DNA from 3 places in the Paenibacillus sp. CFBP13512 genome. Region 3 is predicted to be linked to each of the others. Evidence: riboswitches for the same ligand, from Rfam matches in the RefSeq annotation. Region 3 holds a riboswitch; each other region holds the start of a gene.

Region 1 (10,098 bases), on a different contig from region 3:
CGTATAGTGGCTCCACAGCGGTCGATATAGGTGTGACGTAATTTAGCATAGGAACGTTCGCTTTTGAATAGATGAGCAGAAAGTAAACGGTAGCCTTGAGTCGCTAACGTATCTCGCAATACCGTAATAACAGGAACTGCTAATTTCAAATCTTGATAATTAAAATAAATCTGAAAATCACTAATATAGACAGCATCAAGCCCTTGTATGATTTCATGAGAATCATCGTCTGATTCGGTAGGCTTGGATGCTTGCGAATACGTCACTTTCAAATAGCCGATCAATACCATAGATACAGGCTGATCTATAGCTGGAGATGCAGAAGGTTCTACTGCACGCACATAGATATTAAAGCTATGCGACTGAGGTTCAAAAGCGATATAAAATTCGCCAATCTCACTGCTGGATAAAGGGATATACCCATCTGGTATAGAGTATGTCTGCTCATTATTCATTATTTTTGTAGAAACTGAATCGTAAACTGAATCGCTTCTAACGCTTCTTGTACAAACGCTTTATTTTCTTTTTCCCATTCATTTGGATCATCCATAAAAGAGTCATCTAACCATTCTTCTAATCCAGTCGCTATTTTACGGCGCTCATTCGGTTGTGATGGAGCTTTACCACGTAACGCTTGAATTGCACTATGCATCACTTTGCAGGAAGATTGGATAAATGGATAATCGTCTTTATCCCATGCTTTGGCATTATCCATATCGTAAAAAGAAATCCATTTTTCGATCGTTGAAGCTGCTTGCTTAGGTTCTAATTGAGGCATATTATAATTCTCCATTTCTATAATTGAACTAATACGTACGAATGATGACGTCAACTCCGTTTTTTAGTAGAAGCAGTCGTAGGCTGTGATTCATCGGCAATCCGCTGCAAACGATCTGAAAGATACACATGCGATCCGGGTTTGGCGGTCTGTGCAATTCGATACATCGCTAGAGCGACTGCACTTGCTTCTATTCCCCGATATTTACGAAGAGGGCCCACCATAAGGAAAGATAATGCCTGAGAGATGACAGTACCAAATTGCTCGCCTGCACGGCTATCTTTACGCTTACCAAGCAATAAAGATGGACGAATCAACGACAACGAGGTATATCCAATCTGTTGTAATCGCTGTTCCAGTTCTCCTTTGATCCGTGTATAAAAGATACTGGACTTCGGATCGGCCCCCATAGAACTGATAACGATAAACTGTTTGGCTCCTTGCTCATACGCAATCTGCGCTACCGCAAATGGATAAATAACATCAATTTCGATCATCTGCTTCTGTGTTCCTGCTTGCTTAATCGTTGTTCCCAGACAACAGAATACATCATCTGCTTTCATATCCGCTCGATAATCTTGCAATTTATTGTAATCCACCACAACCTGTTGCAACTTCATATGTTGCAGTTGTTGCACAGGTTGGCGGACAAGAGCAATCACTTGAGTGTATTCTGTACTTTCTAATAACTGGCGCAGCAACTTTTTGCCTACTAGACCTGTGGCTCCTGCGACTAATGCTGTTTTACCGATCACGATCATCTCCATTTCTGCGCATCGCCTTGATTCCCTATCTTCTTCATTATCAAGATATCATCAGCAAATTGCAAAATAAAATGAGCGATCGATCTACAGCACTTTTTTATAACAAAAAGGAAGCACTGCTCCCATTCGTATGAATAATGTAATCGGCGCCCAGTCCACGATAAATCAATCGGGATTGGTTGCCTTCTGTAATAACATAGAGTTGCTGTGATGACCATGTTCGGCAGATCTGGATATAACGACAACAGAGCGGTAGACTGCGTTCAAATAAATAAATTTTGCCAATCTTCAACTCTGGAATCCGCCATAACTCTTGTCGCTGTGTGTCGATCACTAGCACATGTTCAATCCCCATTTTCTGATATCGAAGTTGATCGGCTTGACTGTTCACGATCACTGCAAATGGAATCTTTTTCACTTTTAACAATTGCATAAATTGCTCCCCTGCTACAGTAGCCGGTGATACCAGTACAAATTCCTGCTCATATTCCATCCTTGTTCGCGCTCCTCCACCCATTGTAGACAACAAAAAAAAGCCGTTAGAAGAGGACCTCTTCATCAGCTTCTAAGACAAGTGCCTGCGGCATCTTATCATGGCGTAGTTGATTATTGTCGTCTCTCTTATTGCAGCTTACGAGGTTAGCTGACGGATTCGGAAGTAAGAGTCTCCCTACAGAGTTATCGGTCTTCACCAACTGCTCTGATTCACCCCTGAATAGCTCACTAGCATAGTGTCTATTCTTATGGTTCCCCCGCTGATTGAAAGGTCTATTGATACCCTTTTCAGCCATTAAGCTGTAATGAACTTGAAAGAAATCATACGCCCGCTCTTTTCGTTTGTAAAGCAGTACTGAAGCTCGCTATATTCGGATATAGAGCAATCCAGTCGATTGTAGGGTTCTAATGTTCTATTTCCTTCATCTAGCGCTGTTTTACTTTATTTTACAGGATAAATGGATAAACTGGCGCATTGATGAGTATACAAGACATTACCGTATGAATGAATAGAATGAATCCGATTACATGGTGGTTTTCACAGATATATGATCTTTTTAATACTCAGGTCTGATTTTACTTCTTTCTCTGAGCGGACTATGATTGCTAACAATATCTGACATCAAGTATACCGTTATAGACAGATACACGGATCGTTATTGGATTAGGCAAAGAAACATCATATTAAAGGAGTGTAGATTTTTGATGAGTCTGTTATCGGCCATTTCACCTGTTACTCATGCGGTATCCACTAGCAACACATCTGTCCATGTTATTCATTCTATTGAAGTATTTCAGTATGATAATCGCCGTCTAGCCTTACCTGAAATGGATGGCTATCTACACTGTGGGCTATTAAAAATCGCAAGTCATGGAGTTACAGGCTGGGCGGAATATTCATTTACAGATCAAGTTCAGCATCTGGATCTGGTGAAATGGAGTCGAGTATTTACATCACTCAAAAAATGCCCTCTAGATCAAGCACTCTCTCATATCGATCAGCAGCAACAGAATTGGGGAAGTGTACGTAGTCAGGTTGCTTTAGAAGCATTGACTGAACTGCGGATTCGACTACAAGATTCACCTGATGTGTGGACATCGTCAGATGCGCTTATTAATCATGCTTTTTTGTTAGATTACACCATCGCTTATTATTCCTTTTGAACAATTCTGGTTAATGGATCATAACTACGAAATAAAGGAGTGTGCCTTTCTTGAACTCTGAAAAAATTATGGTGTGTGTGTATTATGGGCCTAATGGAGAACGATTGATCAGGCGTGGTATTCATTTATCTCAATTGATTCAGTCTCCACTCTGTGTACTCAGTGTGATTGATCACCCGATCGATGAGATGGATCAGCAAGAAGAGAAATATGTAGAGGCATGGCGCAAATTGACCGAAGAAGCAGGAGGTACATTTGTCCTTTTAGAAAGTCATGGACAAGAAGCTGCTGATATTATTGCTTCAACTGCTCAAAAGCATGATGTGACGCAATTGATTATTGGACAATCTGCTCAGACACGCTGGCAAGAAATCATGAAAGGTTCTATCGTGAATGATCTATTGGAAAAGTTGGGAGCGATTGATCTACATATTGTAGCCGTACAGCGGATGCAAGCGCAGTTAGAAGAAACGCATGAAGAAGGTGTAGATGTAGAAGTCGTTCAGACCACACGCGGCTATGAAATCGCCTATGAGACATATGGTCGACCGATCGTGATCGAAGGTATCTTTTTCAAAGACATGCATACTGACTTTGATAATGGATTATTGAAGCTATGTATTAACGGAGAATATCAGTATCTGAAAGTATTTAAAGGCAAATTAATGGATGAACTTGTGCTAGAACCACAATCGCTGTGATCTAGTCCAACAGGATAATGCCTACCGAAAATAACCTGTAGCCCTCTAAAAAGAAGGGGTTGCAGGTTATTTGACACTATTGCTATAAGAAAAGCATGTTTATTTTGAGATTAAAGGAGGATCTAACACATCGCGAAAGCGAATATCAATCACTTTTCCTTTGATCGCAAAGCCAACATTACCATAGGTCTGATTCGAAGAAACTTGCGTCTGATCTGTATATAACATCGCTCGTCTTCCCTCTTCATGCAGTACACCGCATATCGCTGCAATAATCGCTTCGGCATAACCTTGATCTCTATGATGAGGTGGCGTATAGACACCATTAATTCGTGCATAACGAGGAGAACGATGCGCAATACTTGCAGTAGCCACAGGTTGCCCATCGACTATCCACAAGTATGTATTTCCACTTCCTACTGCACGAGCCGCTGCATGTGCATAATCTTTGGCTGCAATCTCAACACCGAATTCTTCATCTGCAAATTCGCACATATATTGTGCAATCACATCTATATGCTCAAAAGCAGGCTTGATCATTTCACCAGCAATATGACTAAGCGATCTGACTTTGGTACAACTATGTGACTCAATACTGGCATGAAAACGACTATAGATCTTATTCACATCTTGATACGATGCTGCGAATAATTCAGCAACCGCTGGATCGCCAGTAATTCCGCAGAGAACAGGATGCTGATTGCGATATAAATGATGAACTAATTCCTGTATTAATAGACGTCTGGCTTGTATTGCAGGTATAGGAGAAATCCATAACCATGCATTATGACCGGGTGACTGAGCAAATATCGCCCGATGATCTTCTGTTTTGAGCAGCATAGCCTCAGGTGAATCGATAATATGATGAATCAGATTGTAAGGAACCTCATCTGCCAGAAAAAACTCTTGCTTCAATACCTCATCATCTGGATCAAATACTTGCCACATTTTCAAATCCTCCTGCCAATGTTGCTTCATGACTTAAGCACACTATACCATACAAACCGGATGAGAAAGACTTGAAATCCCCTTTTTAAACCTTAAAAAGATATTATTATTTATTTTAAAATATTCTTTTCAAAGTATAAGCTTTCTCACTGTGCTTCCTACATAGACATGATAATGTTGACGTATTCCCTTCCACTATCTCATATCAATAAAGGAGTTTATTGAATTATGAAAACAGGATTCGTTGTCATTACAGGTGCATCGTCAAGTATAGGAGAAGCCACAGCTCAACTTTTTATTGCTAAAGGACATAATGTGTTGTTACTTTCTCGCCGAGAAGACCGTTTAAAAGCTTTTGCTGGTCGTCAGGTGATGAAAGCGATTATTGATATTACAGATCGTCCGGCACTCGATCAAGCGATTGCTGAAGCTGAAGAACATTTTGGGCCTGTCAAAGGAATAGTGAATAATGCAGGTCGGATGTTGCTTGGAGATATTACGACTCAAGATCCTGCTGAATGGCAAGAAATGTACAATACGAATGTGATTGGACTTCTTAACGGTATGCAGGCAGTACTACCGTCTATGATCGAACAAAAGTCAGGTACGATTATCAATATCAGCTCAATAGCAGGTAAAAAAACATTTGCAGATCATGTCGCTTATGGTGGGACTAAATTTGCTGTTCATTCAATTAGTGAAAATGTACGTGAAGAAGTAGCTCCGCACAATGTACGTGTTGTAACGATCTCTCCAGGATTGATTGAGACTGAATGGAACGATCAGACCACAGGCGAAAAAGCCAAACTTAACTTAATGCCTCAAACGATTGCAGATACGATCTATTTTGCATTTAGCCAGCCACAAAGTATTAATATTCGTGAGATTGCACTAGCTCCCACTCAACAGCAAAGTTAAATCAGTTCTACTATGTGCTCCTTAAGCCCAAAATTAGACTTATACTATAGATATATATTTTGATATAACATTAGAACCAGACATAGCAAAAAGCTCTCCTTATTCTCTGGAGAGCTTTTTGGACGTGATCTATTAATGTGTTATACCGACAATCGTCACATCAGCAACATATGAACCTGCCCATAATAAAAAGGTAAACCCTTCTTCTAACGGATCATCAGGATCAGTAAGAAACTGGACTTCTGCATAAGTATCCCATGAATCAGGTAGCGATTCGGTAATACGTATCTGAATTGTCCATCCTTCTTCTGTAAGATCGACTTTTGTATGCGATAGATCGAGATTAAGTTGTTGATCAGTTAACCATTTCTGCTGTGGCAACGACGTCGGATCTATATTCCATTCGATCAATGCTTGAGTCACCATGTTATTCGGCTCCTTTTGTTCTGTTCTATATTAAATTTATGAATGTACATCGTTACGAAGTGCACGTATCGCCCGATAGTCTGCCCAATTAATGGATTGCCATGATTGTTCTTTTTCAAATAAATAAGCTTTATCCTGACGGAATGTCTGATACGTCTCAGGTAATAATGTAGCTCCTCGCTGTAACAATACAGGAATCGCATCACTGGATAGTCCATTTAGATATTCGAAATCAATCTGCCCTGTCTGCTCATACCGATCTAGATTCTGAACAGCGATGATTCGATCCATGCCTACATAATTGACTACGACATAAGCAGTAAGCGCAAGCACGATATAGCATTTAGCAAGCGGTAGCTTTTTCCAATAAATACGCAGACCAGCCACCAACAACAGTACCCCGAGAAAGATCATAAACGCATGAACAAGAAACCGTATATACGTATAGCCATACGCTTGTTCATATACAATAAGACGAGTAAAGGCTGAATATAACATCACTCCAGAGCAAATAACCAAAATGTACAACATACTATTATTGATATGACGCAAAATGCGATGACTTTCTGCCATATAGAGCAGTACACATACCATAATTATAAAGTTGAGCGAAGTGACCATCACCAATTCGACAAATCCACTACGAGCATATTCTGCATACGAACTTCCATCAGGAATCTGCCCTTGTCCTGCACCAAATAAATACGAGAATTGGATCACTACAAACAGCACATACACGATATTAATCAAGATCAATATTGTTGCCATAATTATAGGATCAATACGTACAGGCTTACGCTGAACCGAAGGATACGCAGACAGCGGTTGAGGTCCGTATACGGTCGGTGTCGATAGAACTGCCCCTGTTGGAGTGGCGGCTGAAGCAGGTAAAGGATGTGGTCTGTAATTCGCTACAGGTGGATACAGATAAGGTTGAACAAACCCCCATAAATATCCGAAAAAGATAAACCCACCAATAACAATCCAGAGTAAACGGAAACTTCCTTCACCAAAAGACAAGCTATCGATCCAGTTCGGTAATGTTGATAATAGATCACCAAAAATGCGATCAGCGGATGTTAGCAGACTGATAATAATCAAAAGTAACGGTAATGCGATCACCAGACCGATTAGGATCTTGGTAATAATTTTCTTTTTTTCATTTTCCATTTTGCTTATAGCGACATTTTTGAGTATTCGAAAAGGGGTGACCCAATGTCTTACCGATTGCGGAATTAGATGATCCAGTGCATCAACAATCAGCATCGGTTGATACCATGTTAATCGACGATGACTAAGCATATACGCCAGATGAAGAAAGATCAGACCGGGTATCATCAATGCGTTCAGCACCATAAAGACCGGATTCGTAAATAATCCATACGTCAAAGACAGCAAAATAATCACCGTCATCGAAAAACGGCTAAACCATGTCCCTTGCCGTAACTTATTGCCTGCATAAGTATACATATACAAGTAAAACAAAATAATAAAGACTGGATACGAAATCCCTAGCTGATGTCCATAAAATAAATACTGATGCACTGTAGCAAGCCCCAAAGCACTAAGTAATGCTATCCAAGTCCGATGCTTCGCCACAATCAATTTCTCATACATGTTAAATCTCCTTTTTTGGAGCAATAGCCTTGCGCTCCACAGTTTGTCATTTGTTAGCTTACTAGCAACCCCGTTATGTTCTATGATGTTCTGTAATGTTTCGTTATGTGTTTTTTGTTGCTCCTATCATCCATCTATTCCTCTAGCCCTTTTTCTAAGACGAGTTAGCTCTGTTGTTATATTTATTGTAGATGATAAAATACGAAGATAAAGAGAAGAATAATTCTATAAAATTTCCTATTTTATTTCAATATCGTTCTACTTATAAATTAATGACTAAATAAATCGCCCATTCGTACATCCATATATATTCAGAAACACTTAAATCCTAAAAATAAAATGCTAATCCTAAATCTCTAAAAGTACCTATTCCTTCATAATGTGCTTACTATTCTTAATGTAATTATTCTCCCTATTGCTTTTAAAAGTTCCCCCCTGCCCACCCCAATGTACAATTATTAGAGTGTCTCCATGCTCGGAGCGGAGGGAAAGAAATCGTACGTAAGAAGCGAAGCGCTCGCCTTTGTAAACGGATTTTGACCGCTGGAGCGGTTGTTCAAAAAATCCGGCTACAACAGCGATCGGCAGGACGATTCCTTTCACGGAGCGTACTTTCAGCATGTAACCCAAGGAGTGTTATCCCTATGAAATTACATCATCAGTTTTTGTTGTTACATTCGCAGTATGGTCAACATATCGAAGTACAGATCACATTAGATGAGCTAGCCACAACCTTTGAATGTACACATCGTAATGCTCTAAATTTGATCACACGGATGGCAGAGCAAGGTTGGATCAAGTGGAATTCACAACGTGGACGCGGACGACGATCGACACTTACCTTTTTAATTCAACCCGAAGAAATTGCGATTGAGTCTATGATGCAGACCATTCAGCGCAAAGATATTCAGCAGACCTTAACCGAGATCCGTCAATATGCCCAATCTTCAACATTGGAAAATAAAGTGCAGGATTGGTTGTTTGGATATTTCGGCCCTCATTCAGAAATGCAACGTAATCGTCAGGTGGATACGTTGCGCTTGCCAATTCGTCAACAGATTCATACCGTTGATCCGTTATATATGAATTTGCTGGCAGAGTCTTTTGTCTCTAGCCATATCTTTGATGGATTGGTACGGCAAGCTTCGCATACACAGCAGATTATTCCGCATCTGGCACATGATTGGGAAGTCAACGAATTACGGACAGAATGGACGTTTTTTCTCCGCAAAGAAGTCATGTTCCATCATGGGCAAATGATGACAGCCGATGATGTGGTCTATACTTTTCAGCGATTAAGACAGACTTCGCAACCGATGTTATATCGCTTTATCGCCAAACAAATAGAATCGGTGCGAGCGCTCAACAACAATACGGTACAGATCATTTTGAAGCAACCAAGCGAATTGTTTTTGCCTTTTTTATGCACCAGTCGAGCGGCTATCGTGCCTAACGGATTGAATCGACGAGGAGAAGAATTATTTGGTGTAAAGCCAAGCGGTACAGGGCCTTTTCGTATGATCGAAATGAGTAAAGATAACTGCGTACTGGAAGTGTTTAAGCCTCATTTCCAAGGTCGAGCGCATCTGGATCAGGTAGAAATTATTCATATTCCTTGGAATGTCGCACCCGATCAACTAGAACAGCCGGATCGCCAATCTCCTTTTCATATGATGCATCAGCATACATCCAGATCGTCCTCAGAACAAGGTGCATGGAGTCAGATGCATTCACCGGTCACGGTACGCAAATTTGTTACGTATAATACGCGCAAAGAAGGACTGCTTCGTGATCCGCATATTCGTGCTCATATTAGCCAGTGTCTACAATTAGCACGTGAAACAGAGTCTGAAGCTCTCACTCATCCAATCGCTAACGATAGTTCTTCTACCTTGTCTGATGATCTTTGGACTCTGCAAAGTAGTGCTAATCCTACCGCCCTTCTACCGGAACTGAATCCTGAAACGATAGCGCAGATATCCACTACATCATTACGTATTTTGACAATTCCACAATATCGCAAAGATGCACGCTGGATCGCAAATACGTTACAGCAAGCAGGATACCAATGTACTGTCGTGTCTACACCTGTTGAGCAATTTAAAGGCAGTGTGCGGATGGAATCTGATCTAATTGTCTTCTCACTGACACGGGATCAAGATGAACAATTGCGACTATTCGATCTATATCGCACGTTAGCAGGTCATGTAGAACATCATACGGTTATTGATATTGAGACACTGTTAGAACAGATTCAGCGTCAACCGGATCCGTTAATACGTACTCA
Region 2 (10,098 bases), on a different contig from region 3:
ATCGCCTGTTGTTAATCCACTTACTTGGACAACATCGTTATTACCCGAGTTATTGGTAACCAAGATAGCATTAGCAGAAATAGCAGGTGTCACTTCTGCTCCATAAAGAACTGGTGTTGCAATACTTTCAACACCTTGATGGGTTATCGTTACACCAATAGCACCTCCAAGAGGAACTAAGGTGACATTGAGTAATGCAGTACCTTGAGCGTTCGCGATCTCTGTTCCAATCACTGATCCATTTCCATATACCGTTACAATGTCTCCAGGAGTCTGGCCTGTAATTCGAACCGTATCTGCATTACCTGAAAGATTGTTCACCGTAATATTAGCTACTGGAATAGCAGGAACAACAATCCCACCATACGTGATCGAAGTGGTTACACTATCAATTCCATTTCGTGTAATTCCTACTCCTAGACTTCCGCCCAAAGGATTCACAGCTACTGGAATATTAACAATACCTGTTGCTCCTGCAGTTGCTGTGCCTAAGACCGTACCATTTCCATAGACCTTCACAATATCTCCATTGGTCAGACCACTAATCGTTGCGGTTGCATTGCCTGCAACAATAGGAGAAAGCGAAATCTGATTACTAAGTAGTGGCGTAACCACTTCAGCCAGATAACCTATTGCTGTTGGAGAACTATCTACTCCATTATGATTCAAACTGATACTTACACTTCCACCAAGAGGAGTTAAAACGACAGGAATCGTGACTGTACCTTGAGCATTTACAGTTCCTGTGCCTAACAAACCGTCTGAATTATATACGTTCACGGTATCTCCAGCTAATTGACCTGTAACAACAACTGTATCTGAAGTATTACCTGAACGATTATTAACTTGAATATTAGCTGTTCCAATAAGCGGAACCGTAATTGAAGGATAGTTCACAGTCGTTGCTGCACTTTGTACTAATCCTTGCTTAATCGTTACACTTAAGCTACCACCTGTAGGTGTCAAAACAACAGGTAAACTCAAGCTACTTGTAAGTGCTGGCGCTGTCGCCAATACTGTGTTTCCAGATGATACTGTAACGATATCGCCTATAGTCAAACCATCTACTTTAACAATAGAAGCTCCACCATAAGAATTGGTTACTGTAATATTTCCAGAAACAATCGGAGGAATAACCTGTGCTCCATAACTAACTGTTGTTGGGGTACTTTCAATAGTATTACGCTTTAAAGTAACACCTACACTTCCACCTTCTGGTGCTAATGTAGTTGTAATAGTAGCAACACCGCTAGCATTAGCTGTAGCATTTCCGATAGCTGTTGCACCATTGTATACTGTTACGACATCTCCTGAGCTGACACCTGTAACCGTTACTGTATCTTGATCACCATATTTATTATCGACTGCGATATTAGCAGCTGGGATTGAATTTAAAACAGCACTGCCATACGTAAAAGAAGTTTTAGTACTCTCGGCAGTACCACGAACGGTACTCACATTGATTGTGCCACCACTTGGAACCAGTGTTGCTGTAATAGTAGCTGTTCCTTGCGCGTTGACTACACCCGAGCCGAGTAAAGTATTACTAGCATTATATACAGAGATTGTATCTCCTGAAGTCTGTCCGATAACTGTAACCGTGGAAGAGCCTACGACTACATTATTTACACTAATTTGAGCTGAAGAAGGGGCAGTTGGAGCAGCAAGTACTGTAAAGCTACCCTGTTGTGTTGCACTACCGATAGAAACATTTAATGTATTTTTAGAGGTTCCGGTAAATTGATACGTACCAGCGGCTGGTAATGTTTTATTATTAAGAGTCAATGTTGTAGACGGTAATAAAAGCAAAGCGACTGTAGAAATTGTAACTGTCTGTCCATTATTGGTAATTTCACTAGCTACCAGATTTCTACCATTGATCTGGTCAGTCGTTGTGGCTTTAATCCCTGCGGGTAACGTATACGTAATACTCCCCAGAAGACTAAGAACCTCCCCTAAATTATAAGTGACAGACAAATTAGCTGATTGTCCAACAACTTGTACTCCATTTGCAGAAGTAACTGTCATTGAGCCAACAGCAGCATTCGCATATCGAGGTAGGCCTGTAAAAATTAAAGTTACAATTAAAAATACTACAAAGGCCGAATAGCTCTGCTTCTTCATATTTTTCTCCCCTTTTGTTTTAGTCAAATTACCTGTCCCAACAAATAACATACCCTGTTAAGCTTACAGATTCATTCTCCTAGAAACAGCCCCAGTTATATATAGACTTTATTTCCTATTTTATACATATAAGTAAATAGGAAAACCCTCCTCTTCCTTTTATCGCCATAAATAGAAAAAAAGATCACCCTTTTTTAAAAAAAGATGATCTTTTTTTCTAACCTATACTTTTGTTAAATACAGCAGCAATCGCTTGAGCGCGATCAGTCACACTCATTTTGTTGAAAATATTAGTTAAATGATTTTTGACAGTATGTTCACTGATAAATAAAGCAGCAGCAATCTCTTTATTACTAGAAGCTTTTACTACTAATTCTAATACTTCTTTTTCCCGTGGGGATAATCCAAATTCTTTAACGATTGCATCCAGACCACGACCTTCTGCCACCTCAGCAGTTAATGCCCGAGGAACAGGCTTCTCTTCCATTAAGCTGATTTCAGTTTGCAAAGTATGGCGGCTAAGCATAAATAAACGGAATTGACTTATTAATGCTGGATCAATATTAGTAAATTGGGAATCATTCATCAGCTGTATATCATTATCGGCAGAAGCAGCTAAGGCAAATACCAATACCATAATCTGCCCGCCTTTACAGTATGCCTGAGAAGACGATTGGTTAGGATTCTGTTGAATTTGCTTAAAGTCTTCTATCATTGCTGCTTCTTGTTCAAACAAGTGCGGGAAGCTACGCAACGTCTTCGGATCAGAGAACGACATGAGACAAGCACGTGCTGTCGTTTCACCTTCCTCTTTACTTAAGCCACCCCATAAAGCAAATTCCATCACAATTTTCTGAGCATCGGTTGCTAATTGATATTGAGCCACATTCCATTCACGAATCGACTCATGTAAAATATGAGCAAATCGATTGCTATTCGACAAAAATTGCTGTCGATCATAGAGAAGTTTCATAATTACGCTACCCATGGTTGCCAGAGCCGATAAAATCTCACGACATTCTTCGCCTTCTTGTTCATCTCCTATAGCGACTGCTAAGACAGCTCTCGTTTTATCCGCATAGACAATTGGATACTCTATCATCAATGCGGATGGGACAGAACGATTCAGATAGGAACTTGTTGCTGGCTGATTGTTTCCATTTTCCAAATAACGACGTGCAATATCTCTGGCATATGCTTCTCCACCCGGGCTTTCCATACCACGAGCTACCATCTGAACTTTCTCATCTTCACTCGCCCGATGAACTACAATAGAAGCAGATGGAGTCCACACTAGATTCAAGCTCATATCCACCAACATAAATAAAACGCGCTGAATATCCTGTACAGATACCATAACGCTAGCTAATTCCATTAAAGGCTTAAAGCGTTGAATCTGCTTTTCCATTCGACCATGTGTAATATGGTTACCAATATACCAACCGATCAGAGAAATCAATGTTTCTTCAAAGCGCACATTCGTTGTTGCCGATAATTTTTCTTCCAATCCAATACCGAATAATAGACCATAATTCTCGTCATCATAACGAATAGGGAAACATTGGACTTCATAGATCGAAGCTAACCCTTTTTGTAGAAAAAAGTGACTTCGTGGATCTCTACCTACATCTTTCCAATGGCTGAGTTGTTCACTCAATACCGCTTGCCCTAAGAACCCTTCACCCTCATGGAAAATAGCTCCTTTTAACTCTGCCGCCGCAGGTCCAGTACTACTCACTATTCGATACGTGCCAGGCGATGTTTTTAAAGCAAAACCAAATACGTCTGCCAGATCACTCGAAGCCAGTACTGCACGGGTCACTTCTTCAATCGGCATATTTCGACTAGTATCAGAGCGTAATGTTTCGTTGAGTGTTGTTAACCGCTGTGCAAACTGCTTTTCTTTATATCCTGCTTTCAAAATCAAAGCAATCGCTTTAGACAACTTGCTAATTTTTTCTTTTTTGTATTCGATCTGTGTGGGCTGATCTTCAGGGATACGTTGAATACGTTCTCGCATCATACGGAACACTTCACTAGGCCCGTTCAAATCTGGACTATTATAGTTCACATGATCGATAATCGCTTGACGGGTATTTTCTTGAATCATAATACCTGCCCAGATATACATTTCAATCGGTTGCTGATCAATACTAACCGGTGCAATAATCCACTTGATTCCGGGTATCCATTGATCCGACAAAGCAGTCACTCGAAGACCTTTGAGCTTATCGATCTCGGCTTTTAATGAATCTTCAAGTTCTTTAGGATACGTTACAAAAAGAGAAGCAATTTCAGCATCTGAAGGCGTACTTAATAAATGCCCTTGATCATTCGTGATAAAAATAAACAAACCGGTAAGTTCCGCATATACATTTTGGAGTTCCTGACAGCTGTCTGCGTTATCATCTATAAAGTAACTTTCAATCATAAGCATTCATGTCCACTTCTGTCTGAATGTACGGTGTTTTATAACGGTAAATAGCACGCGTACCTTGACCGTTTTTTTCAAGAATAGACAATTCAGTCAAACGATTTAAAGCACGTTCAATCAAATTTGCATTTCGTCCAAGTCTTTTGGACATGCCCGTACTGGTTTCTAATGCGTAAGGATTATTTTCAAAAAATAAGGTACATTCCATCTGTAGTGTGATTACATCGCTTTCTGCTACCATAAAAGCTTAATCCCTCCTTATACCAGCCGGACAAATGGTGTTTCTGAGATATTAGCTACGATGTGTGGGGCTGACACTCTTCCGCTTGGTGATTTAGTTACCTGCAAATACTGATAATTCCCATCTACCCATGTTCTAATAACACCATTACAGGTACGTTCCAAAAAGGAAGCCGTCTCTGTTCCGATTTCACTAAAGTTACAATGAGCCATAACTGTAATACCAAGTGCACGCCAGAGCGAAATTTCTTCAGAAAAGTATTTCACAACAAATTCTTTACCACGTTCTGAAATGATCGTATTCAGGTCGTAATAAATAAACCAGCGCTTATCGCAAAGCTCTTCACATTCAAAAATAGGAGAAAGCTTGTCATTCAGCGTATTGGCATATTCATCATTTTCAACATCGTCTACCCGAATCAGTGCTTTTTCCAATCCACTATCTACAGCCCGCTTGTAATGCTCAATAAAGTGAGCTTTACCTTCATCGACCGCCTGACGCAAAGAAACGCCAAACAAATCAATCGTATCGGCAAACATATCAAGTGTCGTATTACCAGACATCATCGTGACGGTACAATCATCATCTTTGATTCGTTGTGCATAAATAGAAGAAAGAAGATATCTATAGTTGGCTTTACTATTCGTATCGATCATAAAGACACTACCTTTAGGAATACCACCCATCAGAAGTTCATCTAGCGAATCAATACCTGTCGATAATACTTCGGTTTCTTGTACCAGTATCTTGTCTTCTGCCATTGATAAAGAAGGAATAATATAGACGCCGTCTTCAACAAACTTATACGTATGTTCACCTTCCAAAATTCGAGTACCGCGCATTTTGAGTACTTCGATCGTCCGCTTACGATATTTTTCCATTAAAGGCTTCAAAGAAAGCCTGACAATACCATCACAGATATAATTCTCGAAAGGAATATGCATACCTTCCACTTCGGAATATTCTCTAATAAAAAAAGAAGTCAACGCATGTTTTCGCATAATATTGCGAATGGTATATACGTTTGTCCTGGCTTCTTGTTCACTACTCATTAATCTAAATAAACTAATACTATCCATAACTACACGCTTACAACCAATTTCTTTGATCATATATTCAAATAATCCATTGGGTTCAAGCATCTGTTCTAATAAAATTTCCGGTTCTATACAGATCACACGTAATAAGTTACGCCGTTCCAAATCTTTCAAATTCCATCCAAACCGTTCCATATCATCGTAGATTTGTTCAGGAAGTTCTTCGAATGTAATATAAATACCGGGCTCATTATGTTTAATAGCACCTTCAACCAAGAATTGCATACCTATCGTTGTTTTGCCTGTACCTGGCTCACCTTCCAGAATAACGACGCCTCCTGGGGGAATGCCACCGCATAAAATATCATCCAGTCCCGGGATACCTGTACTAATAGGCTGTTTTAATGTCTTGGTGTAAGCAGCTTCGCTTTTTTGCATTTAGTGTTCCCTCCATCTGTAGAATATTTTAGTCACGCAAGGGACAGCTTCCTACGATGATGACTTTCTCTTAATTATAACAAGGGTTTAGAGATAGAAGGAAGTAAATTTCCAATTTTTATAGTCATTTGACATCCCATCCTCATTCATAACCTTTTTTACCATATTTTACTTGTTATTATATGATATAAATAAAGATAATCCTACTATTTTGAATCCTTAATACTTGTTGGTGAAATATTATTCTTCTATAGAAGAAGTTTTTTTAAAGTGATACCAAAATGGTGACATGAAATGATAAAAGACCGACGATCTGAGGGTCGTCGGTCTTTTGTGTAATACGTAGACTATGTTAGTTATTATTAACCTTCTAATGCAGATTTAAACTCTTCTGAAGACTGATTCCACCACTCTTCATTATGGGCAACCAATAACTTTTTAAGCGCTGCTTTTTCTTCTGTTCCTAAGCCCTCTAACATAATGCGACGCTTGATCGCATAATCTAACTTATTCACATGCTCGGCAAGAATTTTCCAGCCTTTTTTCTCTTCTTCATTGATCCACATCTCACAAGCTGTCGCTCCTGCATAATTAACACCTTCAGCTAATTTATCTACAGCGACCCATACTAACCATACTTGGCGACCACCATTTAATTCTTCACGATTGGTAGTAAATTTGATTCCTTTTTCTACCTTACTTTTGGCATGCATAGCGCCAACATCGATTTTTGCTTCGCCATGGTCTATAATGATAGGGGAAACATTATTGAGGTTAATCGCTCCTGATCCAAACCCCTTATGTTTACTACTTTTTGCACTACTACTTACAATATTCAGTGACATTGACTTTTTACTTGCTTGATTTTCATCCATATTGTTAGAATACTCCTTTGTAGGTCAGTATAAATAAAGACTGTTATACATATAAATGGGACTTTAATCTATTACTCATATTGTAGCGAATAATGAGTTAAAAGCCAATAAAGTCGATTATTGTCACGATTTTTCATAAAAAAAGGTAAAAAACGTTCATTATTGTGATTGGTGAACCGAAGAAAGTATATATAGTGGTCATCATTCACTAATAACCACCCACATCTGATCAAAAGATTAAATTTTTTTAACTTTTAAGAACATGACAACCGTAGGCTTTGACAGAGATTACTCGTCAAAATGCTTAAGCAAATATTAAAAACAGATGAATAAACGTTTGCCAAAGTAAAAAACCTCTGGTAGAATAAATCCAGTGAGATTTTAGTAACAACTTTGTAAACTTTAAAACGAAATGCTGTAACCTTTATAGCGTAATGAAAAATTTGTCGTTTTGTCGTAATGATCCGTGAACGGTACATACCAAGCTTTGAGCCAAATTCCTTGGTACCGGGAAACGGGGGAACCGTTTTGGGTGAATTGATCTTGTTTCGGAGGGATCATAGGGGAATACCTTCTACCGAATCCTTAAGCTAACCTCGTAGGCAATTGGAAGGGGACAATTGATTTTGAACATGAAAAAGAAACTAACAGCCGCAGTAATGGGACTTGCTATTGCATTTACGTCACTTGGAGTAACAAGTGCACATGCAGATTCTAAAATGGATCAAGTAATTGATGGAGCTATTGGAACACCTTATCGTATTGGTGGAACATCTTTCAGCGGTTTTGACTGCTCTGGATTTACACAATATGTATTCGGCAAAATGAACATTGATCTTCCTCGCCAATCTAGTTCTCAATATCAAGTAGGTGAGCCTGTATCAAAAAGTGATTTAATTGCTGGAGATCTGTTATTCTTCAATACTACCGGGGCTGGAGTTTCACATGTAGCAGTTTATGTAGGAAATGGTAACTTCGCACACGCTTCTACTTCTAAAGGTGTGAGAATTGACAGTTTGAGCATGGATTACTATCAAAATCGTTACGTTGGTGCTAAACGCGTTATGAGTGATTCCACATATAACACCTTCGCAACTGACAATTAATTATCCTATTAACAACTCATATAAATGAACCTACAGACCACTTAAGATTCCCGCCAGAATCTTTGGTGGTTTTTTTATGTTTCTATATAAGTAAGACGTATCGAACGTCTAATAGGTTACATAAAATTGTGAATCTTTGAAAATTTATATTTTGTTGTGGTTATAATTATGTCTACTTATTATTAACCTACTCGTAATTATGGTAAACAGGATATTGCAAATTTTTTATCTTTTTTTTATGGTATACATATGAAGTATGGTCATAGGAGGTTACTGGATGAGCTCATCACTAGATTCTGTTTTTCATACTATTCCTTTGACAGAATTACATGCCGCTGAAGTATGCACATGGATCTATGAACCACCTTATAATATCTATGGTTGGATGGCATGGGAACAAATGAAAGAATTAGGGATTGAATTTGGAGATCCGATAATTCGAGAAAAACAATATCTATCTGTTCTAGATAAACATGAACAACTAGCTGGCTTTGCTCAACTTTTTCCATTAGGAGATACGATTAGACTAGGTATAGGAATGCGTCCCGATCTTTGTGGTCATGGTTATGGAGAAGAATTTTTACGAGCAATTGTGCAGACGGCTCAGGAACGTAGTGCTACCGCAGAGATTGATTTAGAAGTATTGACCTGGAATCAACGGGCTATTCGCACCTATCAGAAAGCAGATTTTTATATTACAGATATGTATGAACGCAGAACGCCTGATGGGATGAAGCCTTTTTATTGTATGGTCTATCAAGCTCCGCCTAACGCACGTTATCCTAATCTCTAAAATAAAAGCACAGAAGGAATGATAAGACTCATTCTTCTGTGCTTTTTGTGTATTTCTTTTTTACATACCTATAATAGATGTTTTAAATTAAAGTTACGAAAGTCATTTCTTCTTTGCCAATCAGAATATCGATCCGATGGGTATCTGCATCGTAAATGACAACTCCACTACCTACATTGATCATAGACTCTGAGCCTAACGCAAAAAATAAATCTTCTGCCAATGCTTCATTCACTTCATGTCGTTCACCTTCAGCAAGTACTTCCCACTCTTGAGGTTCCATATCAAAAAATAAATAACTGTCTGGAATCATCCCTACTGCTGATGTTAAATCACTTAATATGTCCTCATAATCTCTTCCATGCTTAACGCCCATACTTAACCTCCCGATCTGTCCATATTGTTACATTTTCCAGCTTATTTACATTATAACGCAAATATACACTAAAAAACTCTTAACAATGCAGCATATCTTGTCGATAAAAGAGTATCAGATGTTTTTGGAAAACACATCATTACATGGAAGTGGATGATGAAAAAGATAAACTATTATACTCACGGACGAGGTGTATTATGCAAATTTCAACAATTATCGGTCTAGTACTTGGTTTGGGTTCACTAATATTCGGTATGCTTTTAAAGGGTGCTCCCCTAATCAATCTGGTGAATAATCCAGCCGCTTATGTCATCATTTTTGTAGGTACAGCAGCAACCATTTTTATGGCGTTCCCAATGAACGAAGTAAAACGCCTTGGTAAATTGTTTAAAGTCGTATTTGTTCAACAAAAATTAATGGACAAAAAAGATCTAGTCGGTATGTTTATGGAGTGGGCTTCAATTACGCGTCGTGAAGGTCTACTTGCATTGGAATCTAAAGTTGAAGAAATTGATCATCCTTTCCTTCGTAACGGAATGCGTATGATTATTGATGGTAATGATCAGGAATTTGTACAAGATGTATTGATGGAAGATATTAATGCGACAGAAGAACGTCACCGTTCAGGCGCACTTCTTTTCTCACAAGCAGGTATGTATGCTCCTACACTGGGT
Region 3 (10,098 bases):
ATATCAGAAGTATCGGATATTGTACGTTCAATTAGTGGGATTCATCGCGGTCGATATCATCTGTATTATCCGCAAGATAAGTTAGAGAAAGTTATTCATCAATTATCCGAAGAAGTGGCAGCGATATTTGAAAACAAAATTAATCCGCCACAGATGGAATTTGAAATATAAGATTAGCGAAAAAAGAACGAGAAACAGAGAAGGAGTGAGAAAATTATATGTTATTTGATACACATACTCATTTGGATTCGATCGAATTTGCCGATGATCGTAAAGAAGTGATTGAGCGTGCTTATGCACAAGGGGTAACCCGAATGATCAATGTGGGATTCAACCGTGAAACGATTCCCACCACGATGGAATTAGTCGAAAGTTATGAATTTATATATGCGGCTATTGGCTGGCATCCTGTAGATGCGATTCATATGCAACCTGGAGATCTGGAATGGATCGAATCGCTATGCAAACATGAAAAAGTAGTAGCGATTGGTGAAATTGGTCTGGATTATCACTGGGATACTTCACCGAAAGAAGTACAGCATAAAGTATTACGTGAACAAATCGGTCTAGCACGTTCGATTAATATGCCGATTGTTATCCATAATCGTGATGCTCATGAAGATATTGTTAAGATTTTGCGCGAAGAAAAAGCACATGAAGTTGGAGGGGTTATGCACTCCTTTTCAGGTAGCTGGGAAACGGCTAAAATGTGTCTCGATATGGGCTTTCATTTATCGTTTGGAGGACCGATTACTTTCAAAAATGCGAAGCAACCTAAAGAGGTGTTACAACAGGTTCCAATGGACCGTCTTTTGCTTGAAACAGACTCCCCATTTTTGACACCACATCCTTATCGTGGAAAACGAAATGAGTCCGGTTATGTGACACTTGTAGCAGAAGCTGCTGCTGCGCTAAAAGGGGTATCACTGGAAGAAATTAGTACAATTACAACTAAAAATGCACTGGAACGATTTGGCATTCGGTGAAAAAGAGAGTAAATCACGCAAAAAACAGCGTTAAACGGATATATGAATAAATTATAACCAAAAAACAGAAGAATATGACAACTTTTTAACCATTTATTCAGAAAAACGTGCTTGCTGGTCGCTTTACATGAGGGTTGGGTTCGGGATATTATTTCATCAGTGATTTAATCTTGCTGTTATTACGCAAGATTCCATGATTCGGTCTCGCTGAGTTTCCTGCATAGGAAAACGGGGGAACCAACATATGTCTTCAAGCCATTATTATCAGAATACCGAAGTCATTATGTATGATTCCTTTTACAGGGTCTACGGGGTGAATTGGAGGTACTCGCGCCATGAGCGGAGGAGCCTTCAAAGGGCAAGAAATATGATGTGTCCGAATCCGACAGCTAACCCCGTAAGCGATGCAGAGGCAACCTCGTATTTTCTAACGTTTTCCGAACTGTATTTAGATACGTCGGAAGCCAAGGAAAAGTTGCTTTGCTCTTTTCCAGAGGCTTCTTTTGTTTTGGGCTAAACGAAAAGATTCAGAGAATACGATATTTGAAATTTGATCTTTCAGATATTAGGTGTGTCCCTTAGACTGACCATGGCGCAGGCATTTTTGAACATCACGAAAGATTATCACACAGATTTGGTAATCTTATGCTTACGATCAGCCTGTGAAAATTCTGTTATATAGTCGCGTCATATACAATTACGTCACAGCTAGACGGCGAGACTATGAAGGAGGACGGAAGAAGTGGCAATTGCTCCTTTCGAAAAAACCCATGGTTCGCGCTCATCCAGCATGTCTTACGCGCTGAGTTGGAAGCAACAAAACCTACGCTATGTATTGTGGGCTGCATTATTAGTGATCGCTCTTGCAGCGATGCTATTGTCCCTACTTTATAATCAAGCGGGTAAAAATATTTCTGTAGTCATTGACGGCAAAGCACAAACCGTGGAAACACGTAAATTGATGCTTTCTCAACTGCTTGATGAAAATCAAATTAAAGTGGCACCACAAGATAAAGTATCTATGCCTATGAATGGCGCGCTTCAGGATGGGGACAAAGTTTATATTAACCATGCGGTTGCAGTAAACATTACGGCAGATGGTGGAACCAAGAAAATTTATACCACCTCTAAAACAGTTGGTAACACATTGGAGCAGGCTGGGTTAACACTGTCAGGTGAAGATCAATTAACACCTGCGATGGAATCTTCAGTTCATGACAATATGGATATCAAGATTGTGCGTACCAAATCATTTGTAGCGAAAAAAGTAGTCAAGATTCCATATCAAACGGTTAAAAAAACCGATGGTTCCATGCTTGAAGGTAAAACCAAGTTAGTGCAAGGCGGTCAAACAGGTAAAGTGGTTCAATACATCGAGAAAGTATACGAAGATGGAGAATTCGTCTCCAAACGTATGGTTAATAAAAAAACAACCGCAAAAGTAAAAGATAAGATTGTAGCTATTGGTACCAAAAAAGAGGAGCCTAAACTTCTCGCAGCTGCTTCTTCTAGTGGAGGATCAAGTAATAGTACTTCCAAAGCAGGTGTAGATTTCTCTTATGCGAAAGTACTGAACAATGTATCTCTAACTGCTTATTCGTCTCAAGAACCTGGTCTAGGTACAGTGACTGCTTCGGGAGCACGTGTAACAGAAGGTCGTACGATTGCAGTCGATACGAGTGTCATTCCTATGGGATGGTGGGTATACATTGAAGGCATTGGCTTCCGCCGTGCTGAAGATACCGGTAGTGCTATTAACGGTAATAAAATCGACGTGTATATAGACAGCTTGAGCCAAGCGAGAGCATTTGGACGCAAATCCGGTTACACTGTATATGTAATTGGCCCGGTTAAACCCTAGAGAGGGTGTTGATTGGGATAGCACCATTGCTTAAGCCCAGTCATCTGTTATATGATATAAATAATATTAACTATGAGCGTGCATAAAGAAAACAAAAAGAAGAGGATAAATCCTCTTCTTTTTGTTCTGTTAAGATGAATATCGAACAGATTATCTTATCATTTAGAGAGTGAAGGGAAGCGTACAATCAACGTGATTAAAGAAGTGATTGTTGTGGAAGGACGAGACGATACCGTAGCGATTAAAAGAGCTGTAGACGCAGATACGATCGAGACAGGCGGCTCAGCTATAGGTGCTCATGTGATTCGTCGTGTAAAATTAGCTCAAGAACGACGCGGTGTAATTATATTAACTGATCCTGATTTTGCAGGTGAACGGATACGTAAGATCGTAGCGCAGAAAGTCCCTGGATGTAAGCATGCTTTTATCCCTGAAAGTGAAGCTACGCTCAAAGGTGATATTGGTGTCGAAAATGCTTCTCCAGAAGCTATTCGTGAAGCGTTGGCGCGTGTACACTCTGAGATGCCAGAAGCGGAAGTTCTGATCGATTGGGAAGATCTGATCATGACAGGACTTGTGATGCAACCTGATGCTGCGGAGCGACGAATGAAAATGGGCAATCTGCTCGGCATAGGTTATGGCAATGGAAAGCAGTTCCATAAACGTTTACGTATTTTTGGAATTAGCCGTGAAGAGTTTGCAACAGCACTCTCACAAATGGAAGCGGAGGAAGAACAATAATATGGATGAACGATTAGAAATAGCCACACCCAAACGCACCAAAGAAATTATTAATAAATATGGATTCTCGTTTAAAAAAAGCTTAGGTCAGAACTTTTTGATCGATTCCAATATTTTGAACAAAATTGTAGAAGCAGCTGAATTAACGCCTGAAAATGGAGCATTAGAGATTGGACCCGGAATCGGTGCATTAACCGAGCGTCTAGCTCAAGAAGCAGGTGCAGTCACAGCAGTTGAGATTGACCGTCGCTTGATTCCGATTTTGAAAGAAGTCTTAGAGCCTTATCCTCATGCTAAAGTACGTCATGATGATGTGCTCAAAGTCGATTTGCATCAATTGTTCCGTGAAGACTTCAGTGAAGTTGAAAAAGTCAGTGTGGTGGCTAACTTACCCTACTACGTCACTACACCTATTGTGATGAAGTTGTTAGAAGAACGTTTACCGTTAGACAATATCGTCGTTATGATTCAAAAAGAAGTCGCTCAGCGCATGGCAGCCCCTCCTGGAGGCAAAGACTACGGAAGTCTTAGTATTGCTGTTCAATACTATTGCGTGCCTGAATTGATCTGTATCGTCCCTAAAACGGTATTTATCCCGCAACCGAATGTAGAATCTGCTGTCATTCGCTTGAAACTAAGGGATCGTCCGGCAGTTGAAGTCGAAGATGAAGCGTACTTCTTTGAATTAATGCAATCTTGTTTTGTACAGCGTCGCAAAACAATCGCCAATAACTTGCGTAGCCGTTATTTTGAAGGTGGCGATCGTACACAATTAGAGCAACTTTTGGCAGAAGCAGGAATCGAACCTTCTAGACGTGGAGAGACACTTAGTTTGCAAGAATACGCAACTTTGAGCAGTGTATTTTTGAGAGCAGGTATCCGTTGAAAAAATTCGTTGACAAGATAAAATTAATACTGCTATAATTTAATGTTCATTTGACAAACACTCTTTTCTTTGATATAATGAAGAGGGAAAGAGGTGGTTGTAGTCAATGGCTAACAATGCGCTTTTGGAAATCAAACGTAGTCTTGATGCTCATGTAGGGCACAAAATTACGTTACGTGCTAATGGTGGTCGTAAGAAGACCATCGAACGAACCGGAGTTTTGGAAGAGACCTACCCTTCTGTTTTTATTGTCAAGCTCGCTGAAGAGCATCAGACATTTGAACGTGTGTCTTACAGCTATGCCGATATATTGACAGATTCTGTGGAAGTCACCGTCTGTGATGACGATTGTCAGACACGAATCGAATATGTTGGGAATTGAATAACTGTTTTAGTATAAGACAGTCTTTATCTCCTTTCGGGGTAGAGACTGTTTTGTTTTGTGACTATATTTGATCTACATGAACGGAACCCGATACCCATATAATAGACTTTGTACGTCATTTTTTTTATAATATGGATTATTCGTAATGATAAGCACAGGAACCCGTACGCAGCGTATCAAATCGTTCGGATGGAATGTTGAGGGTGGAGGAACAGCATGAAGATATATGAAAAAGCGCCAGCAAAAATCAACCTGATGCTGGATGTGTTACATAAAAGACCGGATGGGTATCATGAGGTCGAGATGATCATGACAATGGTGGATCTAGCCGATCGCCTAACGATCACTGAATTGTCTCGAGATACGATCCAAATTTCTAGTCAAGCAGGATATATTCCTTTAGACGAGAAAAATCTGGCTTTTCAAGCTGCTCAAAAAATTAAAGCAAAATATAATATTAAGCAAGGCGTACATATTCATATCGATAAGCAGATTCCAGTTGCGGCTGGTCTAGCTGGAGGTAGCAGTGATGCTGCAGCAGCGCTTAGAGGATTGAATCGTCTCTGGAACCTCCAGATTCCCCATGAAGACATGATGGAGCTAGGTGCTTCTATTGGCTCTGATGTTCCTTTCTGCATCACAGGGGGGACAGCACTCGCTACAGGACGTGGAGAGCTACTTACTCCACTGACCAGTCCACCAGATTGCTGGGTTGTGTTAGCGAAGCCACCTATTAACGTGTCTACTGCCGATGTATACGGACGGTTTCGTGCAGATAAGATCGCTAAGCATCCTTCTGCTCTAGAAATGCAAAAAGCGTTAGAAAACAAATCTTTTGATGAGATTTGTCATCAACTGGGTAACGTGTTGGAAGATGTTACTCTGACTCATTATCCGCAAGTTCAACAGCTCAAGCAGGCAATGATTCAGTTGGGAGCCGATGGTGTGCTTATGTCAGGAAGTGGACCCACTGTATTCGGATTGATCTCGCGCGAGTCCAAAGTAGCTCGTGTCTATAATGGATTACGTGGATTTTGCAAAGAAGTCTATGCTGTGCGGATATTAACTTAAATGATTTCAAATCGCAGTCTTTTTAACTCTAAATGGTGCTCGATGATAAGCCATAAGAGAAAAAGATTGCGATTTTCTTTTACAAACACGTACAAAAATGTTATATTCACTTTAATTATTCGGATTTAGGGTATAAAATGTCAATATTTTGTAGATAGCGAGGCGTTATGGTGAAAAAATTAAAGAGAAGCGCGCGGTTAGTTGAATTAACTCAATATTTAACTTCACGACCACATACGCTGATTCCATTAACCACTTTCGCTGATCGATACGGAGCGGCCAAATCATCGATTAGTGAGGATCTGACCATTATTAAAGAAGTTTTTGAAGAAGATGGTACGGGAGAATTATTAACACTTGCAGGAGCAGCAGGCGGAGTGAAATATATTCCAAAGCTGGCGAAAGAAAAAGCATTTTCATTTATGGAAGAAATCTGCGGTCAATTAGGACAACCGGATCGTCTGCTTCCAGGTAACTATATTTATATGTCTGATCTGTTAGGGCAACCTGCGATTTTGAATGAAGTAGGTAAGATTTTTGCTTCAGCTTTTGCAGATACGCCGATCGATGTCATTATGACAGTAGAAACCAAAGGAATTCCTTTGGCTCATGCTACAGGTACGCAATTGAATCTGCCGGTTGTACTGGTACGCCGGGATCATCAGATGACAGAAGGATCTGCGGTAAGTATTAACTATGTATCAGGTTCACACAAGAGTCTGCATACGATGACATTGTCACGCCGGGCACTTAAAGAAAAATCACGTGTATTGATTATCGATGATTTTATGAAAGCTGGCGGTACTATTCAAGGTATGGTTGATCTTTTAGGAGAATTTAATGCAACAGTTGCTGGAGTCGGGGTGCTTTTAGAATCTGGTTCTGTCGACACAGATGATCGTCTGTGGGCAGATTATGTGTCACTTGCGAAAGTAACTGATATTGATCCTAAAAACAAAAAAATTACGGTGCAACCTGGGAACTACTTTGAAAATGATCCTAATTAAGCTTTTCTGCCGATAATTTTCATTTTCGTAATGAGAACGAATATCATCAAAATCAGGTGAAAACGGTAGAAATCGAGCCTAAAGATAAATAAAATAAAAAAATATACAATTAATTTGGAGAAAAAAGAAGGAATTTGACTTCCATGTGTGGAATTACACAACCAAGTCTTGAATAGACAAAGGTGGTGAACACATATGGAAATAACGGATGTAAGACTCCGCCGAGTAAATTCCGAAGGCAGAATGAAAGCAATCGCATCCATCACAATTGATAGCGAATTTGTCGTTCATGACATTCGTGTAATTGATGGTAACAATGGAATGTTTGTTGCAATGCCAAGCAAACGGACACCTGATGGCGAGTTTCGCGACATCGCACATCCTATTTCTTCTGGAACTCGCGAGAAGATTCAGTTAGCTGTATTAGCTGAATATGAACGTGCAGGATTGGAAGAAGAAGCGATTGAAGAAGTGATTGAAGAAGGTGCTTAACGTTTACTTATTGGGGTTTGAAAGAAAAGGGAGCCACAGGGAGCTACATTGTGGCTCCCTTTTCTTTTTGTCTGGAATAAGATATATTCATTAAGGAGTTTTAACGATAAATCTAACATAATGATTTAAATATATGAGTTCGAATAAGGAGGTCTGTATTGTTGGATTCAAAAAGAATGGCAATCATACTCGCAGCAGGTAAAGGTAAACGCATGAAATCCAAATTGTACAAAGTTCTACATCCAGTATGCGGTAAGCCGATGGTAGGTCATGTACTGGATGCTGTACAGCAAGTTCATTGTGAGCGCAGTGTAGTCGTTGTAGGTCACGGAGCAGAAGCGGTACAAGCTTATCTAGGCGATCGTGCAGAATACGCACTACAAAGTGAACAATTAGGAACAGGTCATGCGATTCAACAAGCAGAATCTTTGCTGGGTACTGAAAAAGGAACAACGATTATTATTTGTGGAGATACGCCTTTGGTAACTCCTGAGACACTTGAAAATATTATTGCTAATCATGAAAGTCAGGGTGCAGCAGTAACGATTTTGACAGCTTCAATGACTGATCCTACAGGATACGGTCGTATTATTCGTGGAGCTGATGGTAGTGTACAGAAAATCGTTGAGCAAAAAGAAGGCACGCCTGAAGAATTAGCTGTACAAGAAATCAACACAGGTACGTATTGTTTTGATAACAGCAAATTGTTCCAAGCTCTTTCTCAAATTACGAACGATAATGCTCAACAAGAATATTATCTAACAGACTGCATTACTATTTTGCGTGAACAAGGTGAAATGGTAGCTGCCTACGAAACATTTGATCTAGCTGAATCAATCGGTGTAAATGACCGTCTAGCGTTGTCAGAAGCTGAAGGATTTATGCGCGCACGCCTTGCAAAAAAACATATGTTAAACGGAGTTACGATTATTGATCCATCAGCGACTTATATTGGAGCTGACGTGGTAATCGGTTCAGATACAGTCCTTTATCCAGGAACCGTCCTTAACGGTGCAACAGTGATTGGTGAAGATTGTATCATCGGACCGAATACAGAAATTGAAAATTCCACAATAGGCAATGGTTCAACGATTCGTCAATCGATTCTGTCTGGAGCTGAAGTAGGGGCTGAAGGTAATATTGGTCCATTTGCTTACTTGCGTCCGGGTACAAAGTTAAGTGATCAAGTAAAAGTAGGCGACTTTGTAGAATTGAAAAATGTAACTGTAGGACAAGGTTCCAAAATTCCTCATCTCAGTTATGTAGGGGATGCTGTTGTAGGTTCAGGCGTTAATATTGGTTGTGGGGCGATCACAGCTAACTATGATGGACTCAACAAAGCTGTTACAGAGATTGGTAACAACGTATTTATTGGCAGCAATTCGAACTTGATTGCTCCTGTACGTATCGGTGATGGCGCTTATGTGGTAGCAGGCTCAACCATTACAGAAGATGTAGAAGCTAACGACATGGCAATCGCTCGTCAACGTCAAGAAAACAAATCAGGATATGCTGAAAAAATTCGCGCTAAAGCGAAAGCAATTCATGATAAAAAGGAATAATTAACATTTATAACAAAAATTAATGATGTGTAGCTAAAATTATTATCGATTCTTACGAACAAAATGCCACTATTCGCTAAAGAATTATTATATAATATGAAATATATAATGCTTGTTGTATGATTTGACGGATCTAAAGAGAAATGAACGCCGAGTTGATAAGCATTCCAATGAACCACCACGGAGGGTTTTAACCATTATGACTTATTGTGATTCTAAATTAAAAATTTTCACTTGTAATTCTAACCCTAAGTTGGCGGGACAGATTGCTGACTATATTGGTATTCCTATGGGTGAATCTCGTACGACTGGATTTAGTGACGGAGAGATTCAGGTGAAGTTGTCTGAAAGTGTTCGTGGTTGCCATGTCTATGTCATCCAATCTACGTGTGCACCTGTCAATGATAATCTGATGGAACTGCTAGTTATGGTAGATGCATTAAAACGTGCTTCTGCTAAAAGTATCAATGTGGTTATTCCGTATTACGGATATGCACGTCAAGACCGTAAAGCACGTTCACGTGATCCGATCACAGCCAAATTGGTTGCGAATCTGATTGAAAAAGCAGGCGCTCATCGCGTTATTGCTATGGATCTACATGCGATGCAGATTCAAGGATTCTTCGATATTCCTGTAGACCATCTACTTGGAGTACCGATTTTGGCTCAATATTTCCGTTCCAAAAAAATTGAGAATCCTGTTGTCGTGTCTCCTGACCACGGTGGTGTAGTTCGCGCGCGTAAGCTTGCTGATCTACTCAGTGCTCCGCTTGCGATTATCGATAAGCGTCGCCCTGAACCGAATGTGAGCGAAGTGATGAACATTATTGGTAATATCGAAGGTAAAACTGCGATCTTGGTAGATGATATTATTGATACTGCGGGTACTATCGTATTAGGTGCAAATGCTTTGATCGAAGGTGGAGTGAAAGAAGTGTATGCTTGTTGTACACATCCTGTATTATCCGGCCCAGCTATGGATCGTCTGGAAAACTCACCACTCAAAGAAGTTATTGTTACAGATACTATTCCGATTACACATCCTAATCCTACAAGCAAATTAAAAGTATTATCGGTAGCACCTCTTATGGGCGAAGCGATTATTCG

Evidence for each region. Region 3 has a riboswitch for cyclic di-AMP ahead of PaeCFBP13512_RS20710 (ubiquitin-like domain-containing protein). Riboswitches for the same ligand answer to the same signal wherever they lie in the genome.
Region 1: another riboswitch for cyclic di-AMP. It lies ahead of PaeCFBP13512_RS14645 (hypothetical protein); the one in region 3 lies ahead of PaeCFBP13512_RS20710 (ubiquitin-like domain-containing protein).
Region 2: another riboswitch for cyclic di-AMP. It lies ahead of PaeCFBP13512_RS21245 (C40 family peptidase); the one in region 3 lies ahead of PaeCFBP13512_RS20710 (ubiquitin-like domain-containing protein).

What each region holds. Positions count from the first base shown of each region.
Region 1 covers NZ_QGAD01000009.1:150,812-160,909, forward strand. The annotation lists gene PaeCFBP13512_RS14630 (hypothetical protein) at 1-455, opposite strand, end outside; gene PaeCFBP13512_RS14635 (hypothetical protein) at 455-778, opposite strand; gene PaeCFBP13512_RS14640 (oxidoreductase) at 829-1,545, opposite strand; gene PaeCFBP13512_RS14645 (hypothetical protein) at 1,640-2,035, opposite strand; cyclic di-AMP (ydaO/yuaA leader) riboswitch at 2,156-2,349, opposite strand; gene PaeCFBP13512_RS14650 (hypothetical protein) at 2,743-3,201, shown strand; gene PaeCFBP13512_RS14655 (universal stress protein) at 3,243-3,902, shown strand; gene PaeCFBP13512_RS14660 (GNAT family N-acetyltransferase) at 4,002-4,850, opposite strand; gene PaeCFBP13512_RS14665 (SDR family oxidoreductase) at 5,079-5,768, shown strand; gene PaeCFBP13512_RS14670 (hypothetical protein) at 5,901-6,194, opposite strand; gene PaeCFBP13512_RS14675 (DUF4153 domain-containing protein) at 6,231-7,811, opposite strand; gene PaeCFBP13512_RS14680 (ABC transporter substrate-binding protein) at 8,456-10,098, shown strand, end outside.
Region 2 covers NZ_QGAD01000024.1:12,830-22,927, reverse strand. The annotation lists gene PaeCFBP13512_RS21270 (S-layer homology domain-containing protein) at 1-2,124, opposite strand, end outside; gene PaeCFBP13512_RS23605 (LuxR C-terminal-related transcriptional regulator) at 2,342-4,561, opposite strand; gene PaeCFBP13512_RS21260 (hypothetical protein) at 4,548-4,799, opposite strand; gene PaeCFBP13512_RS21255 (ATPase domain-containing protein) at 4,817-6,274, opposite strand; gene PaeCFBP13512_RS21250 (YwhD family protein) at 6,637-7,149, opposite strand; cyclic di-AMP (ydaO/yuaA leader) riboswitch at 7,630-7,769, shown strand; gene PaeCFBP13512_RS21245 (C40 family peptidase) at 7,782-8,255, shown strand; gene PaeCFBP13512_RS21240 (GNAT family N-acetyltransferase) at 8,533-9,048, shown strand; gene PaeCFBP13512_RS21235 (hypothetical protein) at 9,131-9,424, opposite strand; gene motA (flagellar motor stator protein MotA) at 9,622-10,098, shown strand, end outside.
Region 3 covers NZ_QGAD01000022.1:12,985-23,082, forward strand. The annotation lists gene PaeCFBP13512_RS20700 (HD domain-containing protein) at 1-171, shown strand, start outside; gene PaeCFBP13512_RS20705 (TatD family hydrolase) at 219-986, shown strand; cyclic di-AMP (ydaO/yuaA leader) riboswitch at 1,182-1,405, shown strand; gene PaeCFBP13512_RS20710 (ubiquitin-like domain-containing protein) at 1,729-2,847, shown strand; gene rnmV (ribonuclease M5) at 3,040-3,588, shown strand; gene rsmA (16S rRNA (adenine(1518)-N(6)/adenine(1519)-N(6))-dimethyltransferase RsmA) at 3,590-4,474, shown strand; gene veg (biofilm formation stimulator Veg) at 4,581-4,856, shown strand; gene ispE (4-(cytidine 5'-diphospho)-2-C-methyl-D-erythritol kinase) at 5,076-5,930, shown strand; gene purR (pur operon repressor) at 6,101-6,937, shown strand; gene spoVG (septation regulator SpoVG) at 7,133-7,429, shown strand; gene glmU (bifunctional UDP-N-acetylglucosamine diphosphorylase/glucosamine-1-phosphate N-acetyltransferase GlmU) at 7,606-8,991, shown strand; gene PaeCFBP13512_RS20750 (ribose-phosphate diphosphokinase) at 9,191-10,098, shown strand, end outside.